3 regions of the Lichenihabitans psoromatis genome follow, and region 1 is predicted to be linked to each of the others. Evidence: predicted binding sites of a transcription regulator. Region 1 holds the regulator's gene; each other region holds the start of a gene.
What was found. The regulator LexA, encoded in region 1, represses DNA repair genes until DNA is damaged. The targets are predictions, from matches to a motif close to TGTTCNNNNTGTGTTCNG.
Positions count from the first base shown of each region.

Region 2: recA (recombinase RecA) is a predicted target of LexA. The motif match lies at 4,120-4,137, and genes of this name have one in related genera.
Region 3: parE (DNA topoisomerase IV subunit B) is a predicted target of LexA. The motif match lies at 4,230-4,247, and genes of this name have one in related genera.

Region 1 covers NZ_CP036515.1:3,844,585-3,850,044, forward strand. The annotation lists gene trpC (indole-3-glycerol phosphate synthase TrpC) at 1-681, shown strand, start outside; gene moaC (cyclic pyranopterin monophosphate synthase MoaC) at 678-1,166, shown strand; gene EY713_RS17950 (molybdopterin molybdotransferase MoeA) at 1,163-2,395, shown strand; gene lexA (transcriptional repressor LexA) at 2,546-3,253, shown strand; gene EY713_RS17960 (invasion associated locus B family protein) at 3,403-3,969, shown strand; gene EY713_RS17965 (class I SAM-dependent methyltransferase) at 4,279-5,424, shown strand.
Region 2 covers NZ_CP036515.1:4,413,242-4,418,701, reverse strand. The annotation lists gene alaS (alanine--tRNA ligase) at 1-2,666, opposite strand, end outside; gene recA (recombinase RecA) at 2,955-4,046, opposite strand; gene rpsD (30S ribosomal protein S4) at 4,242-4,859, opposite strand; gene hmuQ (heme-degrading protein HmuQ) at 5,217-5,460, shown strand, end outside.
Region 3 covers NZ_CP036515.1:3,607,084-3,612,543, reverse strand. The annotation lists gene EY713_RS16890 (HesB/IscA family protein) at 1-205, shown strand, start outside; gene EY713_RS16885 (DEAD/DEAH box helicase) at 278-1,858, opposite strand; gene parE (DNA topoisomerase IV subunit B) at 2,070-4,175, opposite strand; gene recJ (single-stranded-DNA-specific exonuclease RecJ) at 4,309-5,460, shown strand, end outside.

The DNA.
Region 1 (5,460 bases):
GCGGCGATCCGCGCCAAGCTGAAGCAGGGCCGCACGGCCCTTATCGCCGAGATCAAGAAGGCGAGCCCGTCCAAGGGGCTGATCCGCGCCGACTTCGACCCGCCCGCGCTGGCTCACGCCTATGCGGCCGGCGGTGCGGCCTGCCTCTCGGTTCTGACGGACGCCCCGTCCTTCTCCGGACACCCTGATTTCGTCAGGGCTGCACGATCGGCAGTGGCGTTGCCGGTGCTCCGCAAGGATTTCATGTTCGAGCCCTATCAGGTCGCGGAAGCGCGGGCCTGGGGCGCGGATTGCATTCTGATCATCCTCGCGGCGGTGTCCGATCAGGTCGCGGCAGACCTGACCGCGGCCGCCCACCATTATGGAATGGATGTGCTGGCGGAGGTTCATGATGAGGCGGAACTCGACCGCGCTCTGCGGCTGGACGCGACGCTGATTGGCGTCAACAACCGCAATCTCCGCACCTTTGAGGTGTCGCTCGCGGTTGCCGAGCGGCTCGCGCCGCATATCCCGGATGATCGGATCGCGGTGGGCGAGAGCGGCATCTTCTCGGTCGCGGACCGCCAACGCTTAGCGGTGGTGGGGATCAACACGCTGCTGGTCGGCGAAGCCCTGATGCGGCAAGACGATGTCGAGGCTGCCACCAAGGTTTTGCTGGCCGATCTTGCGGAGGCCACATGAGCACCCTGACCCATATCGAGGCGAGCGGCGATGCTCGCATGGTCGATGTCTCCGACAAGGCGCAGACATCGAGGGTCGGCGTTGCGGAAGGCCTCGTCCTCATGCTGCCTGAGACGCTCGATCTCGTGCTCAGCGGTGACGCCAAAAAGGGTGACGTTCTGGGGACCGCTCGGATCGCCGGCATCATGGCGGCCAAGAAGACGCACGACCTTATTCCGCTCTGTCATCCTCTGCCGATCACATCCGTAAAGGTCGTGCTCACGCCTGATCGGGCCCTGCCGGGCATCCGCGTCGTCGCGACCGTCAAGGTCACGGGCCAGACCGGCGTCGAAATGGAAGCCCTGACGGCTGTCAGCGTCGCCTGCCTCACGGTCTACGACATGGTGAAGGCGGCCGATCGCGCCATGCGGATCGAGGGGATCCGCCTGCTCGAAAAGTCGGGCGGGAAATCCGGCCATTATCGCGCCGGGACCGACGCCCCATGACGGCCGATGCGATGCTCAGCGTCGCCGACGCCCTCGCGGCGATTTTGTCGACCGCCCCCCAAGCCCTTCCCGAAGAAGATGTCGCATTGGCCTCGGCGCGTGGGCGCACGCTGCGACGCGATCTCCTGGCGCTCAGAACGCAGCCGCCGCTCCCGGTTTCGGCCATGGATGGCTATGCGGTTCGGGCCGCCGATCTCGCGCGTGCGCCTGTGGATCTCCGCGTGATCGGAACCAGCCAAGCCGGCCGAGCCTTCGACGGCGCGGTCCAGGCCGGGGAAGCGGTGCGGATCTTCACCGGCGCTCCCGTGCCGGACGGTGCCGATACGGTGCTGATGCAGGAAAACGCGAGCCTCCAAGGCGCAACCATGCGTGCCCTCCAGGCGGAACAGATCGGCCGCCACGTTCGGGCCGCGGGCCTCGATTTCAGCGAAGGGGATGTCGGTCTTCGGGCCGGTCGGCGCCTTGGCGCTGCGGAACTCGCCTTGGCGGCCGCCATGAATCACGCAAGCCTGCCTGTGGCTCGCCGTCCACGCGTCGCGATCTTGGCGACCGGTGACGAACTGGTGTCGCCCGGGATGGTGCCCGGCCCCTCGCAGATCGTCGCGTCCAATTCCTTTGCGCTCGCTGCCATCGTCGAGCAAGCCGGTGGATTGCCGATCGATCTCGGTATCGCGGGTGATAATTTCGAAGCCTTGAGTCGCGGCATTCGCGCCGCGAGCGACCAGCAGGCCGACCTTCTGATCACACTCGGAGGCGCCTCCGTCGGTGACCTCGATCTCGTGCAGAGCGCGCTGGTCCGGGAGGGGCTAGAGCTCGGCTTCTGGCGGGTCGCGATGCGGCCCGGCAAACCGCTGATGCACGGTAAACTCGGCGCCATGCGGGTCCTCGGCCTTCCCGGCAACCCCGTCTCGTCGATCGTTTGCGGCATCCTCTTTGTGCGACCGCTCATCCGCGCGCTCTGCGGGGACCCCGATGCGGCCGCCTCCATCGCCGAGCCGGCCCGTCTCGCGGTCGATCTGCCGGCCAACGACCGGCGCCAAGACTATGTTCGCGCAACCCTCGCGCTCCGCGCCGATGATCTGCCGCTTGCTCATCCTGCAACACTGCAGGATTCATCGATGCTCAAAGTACTGGCGGGCGCACAATGCCTGATCGTTCGTGAGCCGCATGCGCCCGCCGCTCGGGCCGGCGATCGTTGCATGATCATCCGGCACGATCGCTACCTCTAGCAACCCACGTGCAGGGCGTTGCGGCAGGTGGTTTGCGAGCGGGCCAAGCATGAACGCAGCAAGAACATTCGTGCAATTGTTCTCTTTTTGTTTTACCGTCTGGCGACGAATCGTAAGGCTCTGACGGGCCATCGCGGCCGAGGGTGACGAATGCTGACGAGCAAACAGAACGAACTTCTCCGCTTCATCCACGAACGGCTGAAGGAGCAGGGCGTGCCGCCCTCCTTTGACGAGATGAAGGAAGCCCTGGATTTGCGATCCAAGTCCGGCATCCATCGCTTGATCATGGCGCTCGAGGAACGCGGGTTCATCCGTCGTCTGCCAAACAGGGCTCGCGCCATCGAAGTGTTGAAGCTTTCGGACTCGTCGACCCCCACCGAGACAAAGCCATCGAAGTTCTCGCCGAGTGTGATCGAGGGAACGCTGGGGCGCCTGCGCCCGCGTGGATCGCACGGATCCAACCACGAAGACGTCATGGCCGTGTCGGTGCCGATGATGGGGCGTATCGCGGCCGGCACCCCGATCGCGGCTATCCAGACTCGCAGCCAGACCATCACGGTGTCGCCGGACATGTTGGCGGCCGGCGAGCATTTTGCCCTTGAGGTTCGTGGCGACTCGATGATCGAGGCTGGTATTCTCGATGCCGACACGGTCATTATCCGCCGTCAAGATTCAGCCGACACGGGCGACATCATCGTGGCGCTGGTCGACGACGAAGAGGCGACCCTGAAGCGCTTCCGTCGACGGGGCGCGTCTATCGCTCTCGAGGCCGCCAATCCGGCCTATGAGACACGAATCTTCGGCCCAGACCGCGTGAAGATCCAAGGCAAGCTGGTCAGCCTTCTCCGCCGCTACTGAGCCGTGTCTCGCAATCGCGAGGTCCGGCGGGGCGCAAAAGAGAGCCGCGCGCCGGTTATCCACGTCTTGTGTGTGTGATATCGAGCCGATAACGCTGCCCGCGACACCGGCCATCGTATTTCGGCGGCGCGTGTCACCGGGGATTGTTCATGTCTGCTCGCCTGCTGTCGATTTTTGGCCCGATTGTCGTTGTGTTGAGTTTTTCTCAGGCAGCCGCTCAGCAGAAACCAGTGACCCCGGCCGCGAAACCACTCGCACCCGTGAGTTCCGAGCCGGCGACCACATCGGCAAGCTACGGCGACTGGGTTCTCCGATGCGGGCGCATTGGCGATGGCGACCAGGCGAAGCGCGTTTGTGAAGTCGCTCAGACTATCCAATTACCCAACCAGACGGCGCCTATCGCGGAGGTTGCGGTCGGTCATCTCCCGGATGGATCCTTACACCTGACCGCCGTGCTGCCTCCGAGCGTGTCGTTTCCGAGCACGGTGGCGTTTGCCAATGCCGGCGACAAAGCTCGTGTCGATCTTCAATGGCGGCGGTGTCTCGCTGGCGGGTGTTTCGCCGACACCCCCGTCAGCGACGATCTCCTCAAGGCTTGGCGTGTCTCGACCGATGCTGGGAAGATGACGTTCAAGGATGCTGGAGGGCGTGATATCGCGTTGGCGATCTCGTTTCGCGGGCTGGCCCAAGCGCTCGACGCCTTGCCGAAATCTTAAATCCGGCCTCTCGGTTCAGGCGCAAACCTCGGCGGAACAGCCCCGTTCCTTACGGCAACTTGAAACGTGGCAATTGAGCGGCATATTTGAGGGAGGTCGAAGCCGACTATCCAGCTAGGATGCGAGCACCACGCGACGATGAACGAATCCACGAACGATCGGCGTTCACCTCTTCACAAATCTGAAGACGCCGAGTCGACTGCTCTCGCTGAAGCCGAGGCTCAATCGCAGATATCCACAGCACACGATATCGCGACTCGCGCTCGCCATTATCCGCGCTCGGCCAGAAACGCACTGGATCTCGCGCGATTGCTCGAGGTTGGGATTCTCGATGTGGTCATGCCGGATGGCCAATCGTTCCGCTTCGGCGGTCGCGTTCCTGGCCCCGCTGCCGTCATGACAATCAAGGACGCCAATTTCGCGAAGCGGTTGATCGGCGGTGGCGACATCGGCATGGCCGAATCATTTCTCCATGGCGAATGGGAGAGCCCCAACCTCACCCGGTTTCTCGAACTCTTCTGCCTCAATCGTCCGATGATCGAAAAGCTCGGCGCGCATCCGATCGTCAGGATTATCCAGGCTTACGGTCACTGGCGAAACCGGAACACCAAGGCAGGATCGAAGCGCAACATCTTCGCGCATTACGATCTCGGCAATGCTTTTTATTCCTCATGGCTCGATAAGAGCATGACCTATTCGTCGGCCTTGTTCGAGGACGCGTCGGGGCATTCCACGATGGATCTGTCGGCCGCGCAGGAAGTCAAATATCGGAATCTCGCCGATCAGGTCGGGATCGATCCAGGCCACCATATCCTTGAGATTGGATGCGGCTGGGGTGGCTTTGCCGAGTTTGCCGCCAAGTCGATCGGATGCCGCGTCACGGGCCTGACCATCAGCCAAGCCCAGCACGATTTCGCCAAGCGGCGAATCTTCGAAGCGGGTTTGAACGAAAAGGTCGAGATCAAGCTGCTCGACTATCGCGATGAGCGCGGCACCTATGACCGGATCGCGTCGATCGAGATGTTCGAAGCGGTCGGTGAGGCCTATTGGCCGAGCTACTTCACGCAATTGGCGGACCGCCTGAAGCCCAATGGGCTCGCGGGTCTTCAGGTCATCACGATCCGCGATTCACTTTTCGCGAGCTACAGACGAGAGATGGATTTCATTCGCAAATACGTGTTTCCCGGCGGCATGCTGCCCAGCCCGTCGATCATGCGCGAACTCGGCACCGCACATGGCTTTCGCCTATCGACCGAGCGCGTGTTCGGCCACGATTATGCCAAGACGCTCTCGCTTTGGCGCATAAGCTTCCGCGCGGCCTGGCCGGGGCTGTTGTCGCAGGGCTTCGACGAGCACTTTCGGCGCCTCTGGGAATATTATCTGGCCTATTGCGAGGCGGGCTTTCTGAGCGAGTTGATCGACGTCCGCCAGATGGTCTTCGCCAAAACCGCTTAAGGTCGCATCGCCTTACTCGATAACGGCGCGACGACC
Region 2 (5,460 bases), 570 kb from region 1:
CGATGCGCCATCGCGTCCGACACCGCCTGCAAGGCGGCCTCTGCGGCATGGCCGTCCGGACCACCGGCCTGTGCCATGTCGGGTCGACCCCCACCGCCCTTACCGCCAAGCTTTTCGGAGGCGGCGCGAACGAGGTCGACCGCACTCAGCCGGTCCGTCAGGTCTGGCGTCACGGCGACCACGATACTGGCCTTCCCGTCGTCCGACACGCCGACGATTGCGACAACTCCCGATCCGATCGCGGTCTTGGCTTCGTCGGCCAAGCCCTTCAGATCCTTCATGTCGACGCCCGTGATGGCGCGCGCCATCAGGGTCACACCGGCAACTGACCGCATCCCATTTTTGGCGTCGCCCGAGGCTGGACCACCCATCGCAAGCCGCTTCCGAGCCTCCGCCAACTCGCGGTCCAGCTTGCGGCGATCCTCGATCAAGGCATGGAGACGCTCGGCGGCCTGCTCGGGGCTGGCCTTTAAGAGATCGGCCAAAGCGCGTGTCCGAGCCGCTTCCCGGTTCAGATGATGACGTGCGGCCTCGCCGGTGCGCGCCTCGAGCCGGCGAACGCCGGAGGCGACCGAGCTCTCACCCACCACGCTGATGAGACCGATGTCGCCTGTGCGCGCCGCATGCGTGCCGCCGCAGAGTTCGATCGAATAGGCCAGTGCGGCGTCGCCATCGGTGGCTTCGCTTCGGCCCATCGACACGACCCGGACCTCGTCGCCATATTTCTCGCCGAACAAGGCGCGCGCGCCGCTCGATCGCGCATCCTCGATCCCCATCAGGCGGGTCACGACCGGTTCGTTCTGCAGCACGATCCGATTGGCGATATCCTCGACGGCGATCAGTTCGGCATCCGTGATCGGCTTCTGGTGTGAAAAGTCGAACCGCAGCCGGTCGGGATCGACCAGCGATCCCTTTTGGGCGACATGCGGACCCAGCACGAGCCGAAGCGCTTCGTGCAGAAGATGGGTGGCCGAGTGGTTGGCGCGGATCGCTCTGCGGCGGGTATGGTCGACCACGAGATCGAGCGGCACGCCGATCGTCACCTCGCCCTCCTCGACCGTGACCGCATGAACGAAGAGGTCACCAAGCTTCTTGGTCGTGTCGGTGACCCGCAGGCGGAGCCCGGCTCCGAGCATCGTTCCCGTATCGCCAACCTGCCCGCCGGATTCGGCATAGAAGGGGGTCTGGTTGAGAATAAGGTAGCCACTCTCGCCGGTCGACAGGGACCGCACCTCGGTGCCGCCTCCCACGATGCCAGTCACGATGCCTTCGGCGCGTTCGGTCGAATAGCCGAGGAATTCCGTCGCCCCGGTTCGCTCACGCAGACCGAACCACACCGTTTCGGTGGCGGCTTCGCCTGAGCCGGTCCACGCCTTGCGGGCATCGGCCCGTTGACGCTCCATCGCGGTCGCGAAAGCCGCCTCGTCCACCGTCATGTCGCGGCCACGCAGAGCGTCTTGCGTCAGGTCCAGCGGAAAACCGAACGTGTCGTAAAGCTTGAACGCGACATCTCCCGACAGGACCGCGCCTGGCGCCAGCGACTTGGTTTCCTCGTCGAGGATCGTCAAACCACGCGCCAATGTGGTCCTGAACCGCGTCTCTTCCAGTTGCAGGATTTCGGCGATCCGCGCTTCGCCTTGCACGAGTTCGGGATAGGCCTGACCCATCTCGCGAACCAGAGCCGGGACGAGCCGCCACATCAGCGGGTCGCGCGCGCCAAGCAACTGAGCATGCCGCATGGCGCGACGCATGATGCGCCGAAGCACGTAGCCGCGCCCCTCGTTCGAGGGGTCGACGCCATCGGCGATCAGGAATGACGTGGCACGAAGATGGTCGGCGATAATCCGATGGCTCGCCTGCTGCGGGCCGTCCGGGTCGACGCCGGTCGCGGAGGCGACGGCCATGATGAGGCTTCGCATCAGATCGGTGTCGTAGTTCGATTTGACGCCTTGAAGAATGGCGGCGATCCGCTCGAGGCCCATGCCGGTGTCGATCGAGGGACGCGGCAGCGCCAGACGCTCGCCCGGGCCGACTTGCTCGAATTGCATGAACACGAGGTTCCAGAATTCTAGGAACCGGTCGCCGTCCTGATCGGCGCTCCCAGGAGGGCCGCCAAACAGGCTTTCGCCCTGGTCGTAGAAGATTTCGGAACATGGTCCGCATGGGCCGGTGTCGCCCATCGCCCAGAAATTATCCGACGAGGCGATCCGGATGATGCGGTCGTCGTGGAAACCCGCGATCTTCTTCCATAGATCGAAGGCTTCGTCGTCATCGTGGTAGACCGTGACCAGCAGTTTGTCGCGATCGAGAGCGAAATGTTTGGTGATCAAGGTCCAGGCGAGTTCGATCGCCTGCGGCTTGAAATAGTCGCCGAACGAGAAATTGCCGAGCATTTCGAAAAAGGTGTGATGCCGGGCCGTGTAGCCGACATTGTCGAGATCGTTGTGCTTGCCTCCAGCCCGGACGCATTTCTGTGCCGTCGTGGCGCGACAGTAGGGCCGCTTTTCGATGCCGGTGAAAACGTTCTTGAATTGCACCATGCCCGCATTGGTGAACATCAGCGTCGGGTCGTTGCGTGGCACGAGGGGGCTGGAGGGGACGACCTCGTGACCGTTCGCATGATAGAAATCGAGGAAGGTCGACCGGATGTCGTTGACGCTGCTCATGCCGTATGACTCGACGCTCTCACGAGAACAGCCTCGGCGGGGCGCCGATCTGTTCAGGACTAAAACTGCTGACGGAGGTGGCAACTGCCGCCTCGATCCACTCGGAAGGTTGGGCATGTCGGCCCGTCTCGCTGGATTTTCGATCCCGACGAGTCGGCGGTGCCCGCGATCCGGCAAACTGCCGGCCCAGGAGACGTTCTAAGACGTTTCCGAGGCAAAAGAAAACCGGTCGCGACATGTCGTGACCGGTTGATCGACGCTCCAGTGAATGCAGGACGTCAGACAGGATCAGGCTTCGGCGGCCGACACATCGTCATCGTCGTTGTCGGCTTCCGGAGCGCCTAGGATCTTCTCGGCGATCAGCCCGGAATTCTCGCGGATCGCCTGCTCGATCGTCCGCGCCGCATCGGGGTTCGCTTTGAGGAATGCTTTTGCGTTTTCGCGACCTTGGCCGAGTCGCTGGCTGTCCCACGAGAACCAGGCCCCGGATTTCTCGACGACACCGGCCTTCACGCCAAGATCGACCAATTCGCCGACCTTGGAGATGCCTTCACCATACATGATGTCGAATTCGACCTCTTTGAATGGCGGAGCCACCTTATTCTTGACCACCTTGACGCGGGTCTGGTTGCCGATCACCTCGTCGCGATCCTTGATGGCACCGATCCGGCGAATGTCGAGACGTACGGATGCGTAGAACTTCAGGGCATTGCCGCCCGTCGTCGTCTCTGGCGAGCCATACATCACGCCGATCTTCATGCGGATCTGATTGATGAAGATCACCATCGTGTTCGACCGCGAGATCGAAGCCGTCAGCTTGCGAAGAGCCTGGCTCATTAGACGAGCCTGCAGGCCGGGCTGCACGTCGCCCATCTCGCCTTCGATCTCGGCGCGGGGCGTCAGCGCCGCCACCGAATCGACCACGAGAACATCGACCGCTCCCGACCGCACCAGCGTATCGGTGATCTCGAGAGCCTGCTCGCCCGTATCGGGCTGTGAGATCAGCAAATCTTCGAGATTGACGCCGAGCTTGCGGGCATAGACCGGGTCGAGCGCATGTTCCGCATCGACGAAGGCACAGACACCCCCGCGCTTCTGCGCCTCGGCGATCACATGGAGCGTCAGCGTCGTCTTTCCGGAAGATTCCGGACCGTAGATCTCGATCACGCGTCCGCGCGGCAGACCGCCGACGCCAAGCGCTATGTCCAAACCGAGTGAGCCGGTCGGGATGGTCTCGATTTCCACGGCTTTCTGGTTCTTGCCAAGCCGCATGATCGAACCTTTGCCGAAAGCTCGTTCGATCTGCGAGAGCGCTGCTTCGAGCGCCTTAGTCTTGTCCACGGAGGTTCCTTCCACGAGGCGAAGATTCGCTTGGCTCATGAGTGCAATCCTTTTGACATGCGCGCCGGGACGCCGCAACAGGATCAATGTACGTGGTTTGTTCCCTTTTACAAGTTCTTCTTTTGTTCTTAGAGCAACCCGAACGTCAGGCTTGGAGCGGCGCTATACAAACAAAAAAGCCGGTCCGCTCGAGGCGGACCGGCTTGATCTGGTACGGACGAACCCTACCGGATTTTAGCGCGAATAGAACTCGATCACGAGGTTCGGTTCCATCTGAACCGGGTAGGGAACCTCGGTCAGGCCGGGCACGCGGGTCATCTTGGCGGTCATCTTGGTGTGGTCGATTTCGTAATAATCCGGCACGTCGCGTTCTGCGAGCTGCACGGCTTCGAGCACGACGGCGAGCTGCTTGGACGCATCCTTGACCTCGATCAGATCGCCGACCTTGACCTGATAGGACGAGATGTTGACGCGACGACCGTTAACCCGGACGTGACCGTGGTTGACGAATTGACGTGCCGCGAAGACGGTCGGGACGAACTTGCAGCGGTACACAACCGCATCGAGGCGACGCTCGAGAAGGCCGACGAGGTTCTGGCTCGAATCGCCTTTTTGACGAATGGCTTCGGCGTAATATTTCCGGAATTGCTTCTCGGAAATGTTGCCGTAATAGCCTTTCATCTTCTGCTTGGCCTTGAGCTGGGTGCCGAAATCGGTCGGCTTGCCCTTGCGGCGCTGGCCATGCTGGCCAGGGCCGTATTCGCGGCGATTGACCGGGCTCTTCGGACGGCCCCAGATGTTCTGGCCAAGGCGGCGGTCAATTTTATACTTCGATTCTGCGCGCTTCGTCATCGCAATTCCTCGCGTGAGTGGATTGAGGAACGCGCCCTCCTGTGCTGCCGTGTCTCGTCCGAAAACGAGACGCGGAAGCCGACAGGCCTTACACTGCGTCGAGTGAAAAACCGCGGGTGCGTCGCCGGAGGCGGGATAATCCCGGAAACCTCGTAGCTACCGGCCGTCAGGTCGCGTGGACGCTGTCGGCGGAGAAGCGTCGTTAGGGCGTTTTGACGCTGAAGTCAACGAAGCGATGGCCGATACGCCGCAAATGCGGATCAGGATCGCCACCGATGCCGCATCGGCGATGGCGTCGACATGCCCTATAGAGGATCAGGGTCGAGCGCCAGCAACCCATCAGCACGGAGACGTCGCATGTTTATCGCCATGAACCGGTTCAAGGTCCTCAAAGGCCAGGAGCAGGTGTTCGAGGATCTATGGCTGTCGCGCGAATCGAACCTCGATACCGTTCCAGGCTTCGTCGAGTTCCACATGCTCAAGGGGCCGGACCGCGAGGATCATATTCTGTATTCCTCACACACGATTTGGGCCGACCGGGAGCAGTTCGTGGCCTGGACCAACTCCGAGGCGTTCCGCGCCTCGCATCGCGGTGCGGGCC
Region 3 (5,460 bases), 240 kb from region 1:
TGAAGTGATCGAAGACAAGGGCGTCCGCGTCCTCATCGATCCGAAAGCCATTCTGTTCCTGCTCGGAACCCGGATGGATTTTAAAACCGACAAGCTGTCCTCGGGCTTCGTGTTCGAGAACCCGAACCAGACCTCGGCTTGCGGCTGTGGCGAGAGTGTCGCGATCACGCCCGCCACCCCGGACGCGATGGCGGCCTTGAACTAAGGGTCGCCGGCTCGGCAACAAAAAAAGTGCGGCAGGATCTGCCGTGCTTTTTTTGTTTCATATCATCCGCTTCTACTTGATGCGGACCGGACGCAACAGGAAGGACGGCACGTGATCGCCAAGGCCGATCACCGGCGTATCTTCCTCATCGCGGTCGCGATAATGGCGACGGGGTGCCGGCGTCTCGGCGGGCGAGCGAGGACGCTGGGCCTCGGCCGGCCGGTTGTTGCCGTTTCGATTGTTGGACGGCGCGCCACGATCCCTCGAGGGGGCGCGCTCAAGCCGTTCGGGCCGCTCCTGAACGCGAGGTTCCTGAGCTTCGACCCGTGCCGGCGACGCGTCGGACCGGACCGTCGCGGCCTGGGCGCGAGAGGTCGGCGCGACATCGGCGGAGGCGCTGCGATCGGGATTGCGCGTCGAGGATCGACGCGATGATCTTACGTCACGTCCGGAGGACGACCGATCACCCTGAGACGGCCCGCGCCGGCGATCGCTGGTCGACTCGTCGTCGCCTTCGTCGGTGATCTGGTCCGGGGTCACACCCGCCCACTCGATCTTGCGCTGGATCAACTTTTCGATGTCGTCGATGTAGCGCTGATCGGCACGCGTCACGATCGACAAAGCGGTGCCGAGTTTGCCAGCGCGGCCGGTCCGCCCGATGCGATGGACATAATCCTCCGCATGGGTCGGCACGTCGAAATTGAACACGTGGCTCACATCCGGAATGTCGAGGCCGCGGGCCGCGACATCCGAGCAGACCAGCAAGCTGACATCACCGTTTCGGAATGCGTCGAGCGACAACATCCGGGCGCGCTGATCCATGTCACCATGCAAGGCCCCGACCGAAAAGCCATGCTTTTCGAGCGACTTGGTCAAGATGGCCACATCCCGTTTGCGATTCGAGAAGATGATCGCATTTTTGAAACCGGCCGACTTTCGCAACAATTGACGCAACGTCTCGCGTTTGGCGGAACCGGGAGCGGACGCCACCAGCCCCTGCGTGATCGTTTCAGTCGTCGAGGATGCACGCGCGACCTCGATGCGGATCGGGTTGTGCAAGAATTGCTGGGTCAGACGAGTGATCTCCGGCGGCATGGTGGCCGAGAAGAACAAAGTCTGGCGCGTGAACGGCACGAGCTTACAGATGCGCTCGATATCAGGGATGAACCCCATGTCGAGCATACGATCGGCTTCGTCGATGACCAGAATTTCGATACCGGTCAGCAGCAGCTTGCCGCGTTCGGCAAAGTCGAGAAGTCGCCCCGGGGTTGCGATCAGGACATCTGCGCCGCGCGTGATCTTGGCTTCCTGGTCGCTGAACGAGACGCCGCCGATGAGCAGCGCCACATTGATCTTGTGGTTGATGCCGTAGCGCACGAAAGATTCTTCGACCTGTGCGGCAAGCTCGCGGGTAGGCTCCAGGATCAGGGTCCGTGGCATTCGCGCCCGGGCGCGACCTTGTTCAAGGCGGGACAGCATGGGCAGCGTAAAGGCCGCTGTTTTACCCGTGCCGGTCTGCGCGATTCCGAGGACGTCGCGGCCGGCGAGCGCATGTGGAATGGCTTCGGCCTGGATCGGCGTTGGGGTCTTGTAGCCCGCCGCGTCGATGGCCTGAAGGACCTTGTCGCTCAGGCCGAGTTCGTTAAAATTCATTAGTTCATCTTGCGTGAGAGAGCGATAAAGGGAACACAAGCAAACCACGTTTGTGGATGCACGCGCGTTGATCGCTCATCAGCCAAGATCACGCGACTGTTCTACACTTTCAACGTTTCACTTAAGGATTAATCTCGGCGAGTCAACAGCGAGATGCTGCAGCATGGCTTCTTCGGGCCTGTATTGCCTGTAAACCGCTCTGATTCGACCATCAGATATCCACGAGGTTGCCGGCTGCCGGAGCACGGGCCTGAATAAAGGCGAACCGAGCCTCTGGCTTGTTGCCCATCAGCCGCTCGACAGCGCCAGCGGTTCCCTCGATCTGGTCTTCAGCGATCATGACACGGAGGAGCGATCGTTTGCTCGGGTCCATCGTGGTTTCCTTCAAATCGCGCATCGGCATTTCGCCAAGGCCCTTGAAGCGGCTGATCTCGATCTTGCCTTTGCCGCTCAGCTTGCTGCGGATTAACTCGTCCTTGTGTTTATCGTCGCGCGCATAGACCGACTTGGTGCCCTGGGTCAGTCGAAACAACGGGGGCACCGCGAGATAAAGATGACCCGTATCGATCAATTTCGGCATCTGACGATAGAAATACGTGATCAGCAACGATGCAATATGGGCACCATCGACATCGGCGTCAGTCATGATGATGATCTTGTCGTAACGCAGTTCGTCGTCCCGATACTGGGCGCCGGTGCCGCAGCCGAGCGCCTGCGCCAAATCGGCGAGTTGCTGGTTGGCCGCGAGTTTGTCGCGCGTTGCATTGGCGACATTCAGGATCTTACCACGAAGCGGCAGCACCGCTTGGGAGGCGCGGTCGCGCGCCTGTTTGGCCGAACCACCCGCAGAGTCGCCTTCGACGATGAAAAGCTCGGAGCCCTGGGTCGAATTGTTCAGGCAATCCGCCAGCTTGCCCGGCAGACGCAGTTTGCGGGTCGGGGTCTTGCGCGCCGTGTCTTTTTCGGCGCGGCGGCGCTGCCGCTCTTCAGCCCGGTCGATGCTCCAGTCGAGCAGCCGCAACGCCTGCGAGGGCGTATCGGCCAGCCAATGATCGCAGGCGTCGCGCACGGCGGCATCGACGATCCGCGACGCTTCTAGCGTCTGCAGCCGCTCTTTGTTCTGGCCCTGGAACTCCGGCTCGCGGATGAACACCGACAGCATGGCGGTGCAGCCTTGCAGCACATCGTCGGCCGTCACCGCAGCGGCACGTTTGGCTTGTCCGATCCGCTCGGCGTGATCCTTGAGGGCGCGGAGGAGGGCGGATCGCAACCCCGCCTCATGGGTGCCGCCGTTCGGCGTCGGGATCGTGTTGCAATAGGATCGGACGGATCCATCGTCGTCGGACAGCCATGTCACGGCCCATTCGACCGAGCCGTGACCACCTGCTTTGGTGACTTTGCCGGTGAACGGCTGATCGGTCACGAGGGACCGGCCATCGACCTCGCGTGCGAGAAAATCCTTCAGGCCGCCGGGAAAGCGGAAGGACGCCTCGGTCGGCACGGAGGAGCCGGGCGGAATACGCTCCGGCGCGCACCGCCAACGGATTTCGACACCACCAAACAGATAGGCCTTGGACCGCGACATGCGGAGCAGCCGCGCCGGGTCCAGACTGGAGCCTTCGCCGAAGATCATGGCGTCGGGCCGAAACCTGATCCGGGTTCCACGCCGATTCTGCACGCGGCCGACGGTCTCGAGTGGACCGAGAGCGAGACCGCGTTCGAACACCTGACGATAGAGCGTCTGCCCGCGGGCCACCTCGACCTCGAGCCGCTCCGACAAAGCGTTGACGACCGAAACGCCGACGCCGTGCAATCCACCCGACGTCTGATACGCACCCGAATCAAACTTACCGCCGGCGTGCAGCACCGTCATGATGACTTCGAGGGCCGATTTGTTCGGGTATTTGGGATGCGGATCGATCGGGATGCCGCGCCCGTTATCCGTGACGCTGACGAAATTATCGGCCTCGACGCTGATCTCGATGAAGGTCGCATGTCCCGCGACCGCCTCATCCATGGCATTGTCGATCACCTCGGCGAAAAGATGATGCAAGCCGGACGCGTCGGTGCCGCCGATATACATGCCGGGGCGTCGGCGCACCGGTTCGAGCCCTTCAAGCACTTCGATCGAGGAGGCGGTATAGCCGTCCTCTCCCGGTGTCGAGAGGCTTGGTGTCGAAAGGCTTGGCGTCGACAGGTTCGGCGCGCCCCCCGAGACGACCGGCGCGGTCCGCTTGCGTCCGCGCGCCGGCCTGTCCTCAGGCTCCGGCGTCTGCACGCTCGGTTCCGAATTGAAAAGATCGTCGCTGTCGACCATAAGGTGTCGGACCCCAGTATTCCTTGGTGGTTTATCGCACGGATTACGCGTGCGACGAACAAATAGGAAACGTTTTCCCCATCAACGAGCCCGGTTCGTAGTCGCGGGGCCAGTTGCGCCGAACCGGACGCCCATGAGCCGCGCTTTTCTCGGAGTCGAACACTCGATGCTCGGCCGTGCCTGGCGCGATCGGCTTGCGGTCGCCGAAGCCGTGCAGGCCGATGCGATTCGGCAGACGCTGGGCCTCTCCGATCTGCTCTCCCGCGTTGTTGCGGCACGCGGCCAGACGGCGGTCTCTGCACCGGGCTTTCTGGCGCCCAGCCTGCGCGACGCGATGCCCGACCCGAACGGCCTGAGCGGCATGGAAGCAGCGGTCGAGCGGCTCGCCGGAGCCGTCGTTTCTGGGGAGGCGGTCGCTATCTTTGGCGACTACGATGTCGACGGCGCCTGTTCGGCAGCTCTCCTGTCCGACTATCTGACGGCCGCCGGACTGCGACCGGCGATCCACATTCCCGACCGTATCTTGGAAGGCTACGGGCCGAACATCCCGGCCATTCAGGCGCTGAAGCGCGCGGGGGCGGATCTGCTGGTGACCGTCGATTGCGGGACGACCAGCACCGAACCGCTCGAAGAAGCCCGTCGTCTCGGCCTCGATTGCGTGGTGATCGATCATCATCAGGCGCCGCTGGATCTTCCGCCGGCTCAAGCGATCGTGAACCCCAATCGGCAGGACGATCTCTCGGGCCTTGGTCACCTCTGCGCGGCTGGCGTCGTCTTCATGGTGCTGGTCGCGCTGCATCGCGACCTGAGGGCGAGGGGGTTCTGGGCCGGCAAGCCGATGCCGGATCTGCTGGCGGCGCTCGACCTCGTCGCCTTGGCGACGGTGGCCGATGTCGTGCCGCTGGCCGGGCTCAACCGCGCCTTCGTGGCGAAGGGCCTCGCGGTGATGCGTCTACGCGCCCGGCCTGGGCTTGCGGCTCTATTCGACATCGCCGGGACCGAGGGTCCGCCGACGGCATTTCATCTCGGCTTTCTGGTAGGGCCGCGAATCAATGCGGGTGGCCGGATCGGAGACGCGGCGCTCGGAGCGCGGCTGCTGCTGACGCGCGATCCACTCGACGCGCGGCGCATCGCCGAACAGCTTGACCAACTCAATCGCGAGCGCCGCTCTATCGAAGCGAGCGCCAGCGAAGAAGCCGAGGCCGCAGCCTTCGCGGTCGCCGAAACGACGGACGCACCGGCCTATGCGGCGCTCGTCACCAGCGGTGCGGGTTGGCATCCCGGG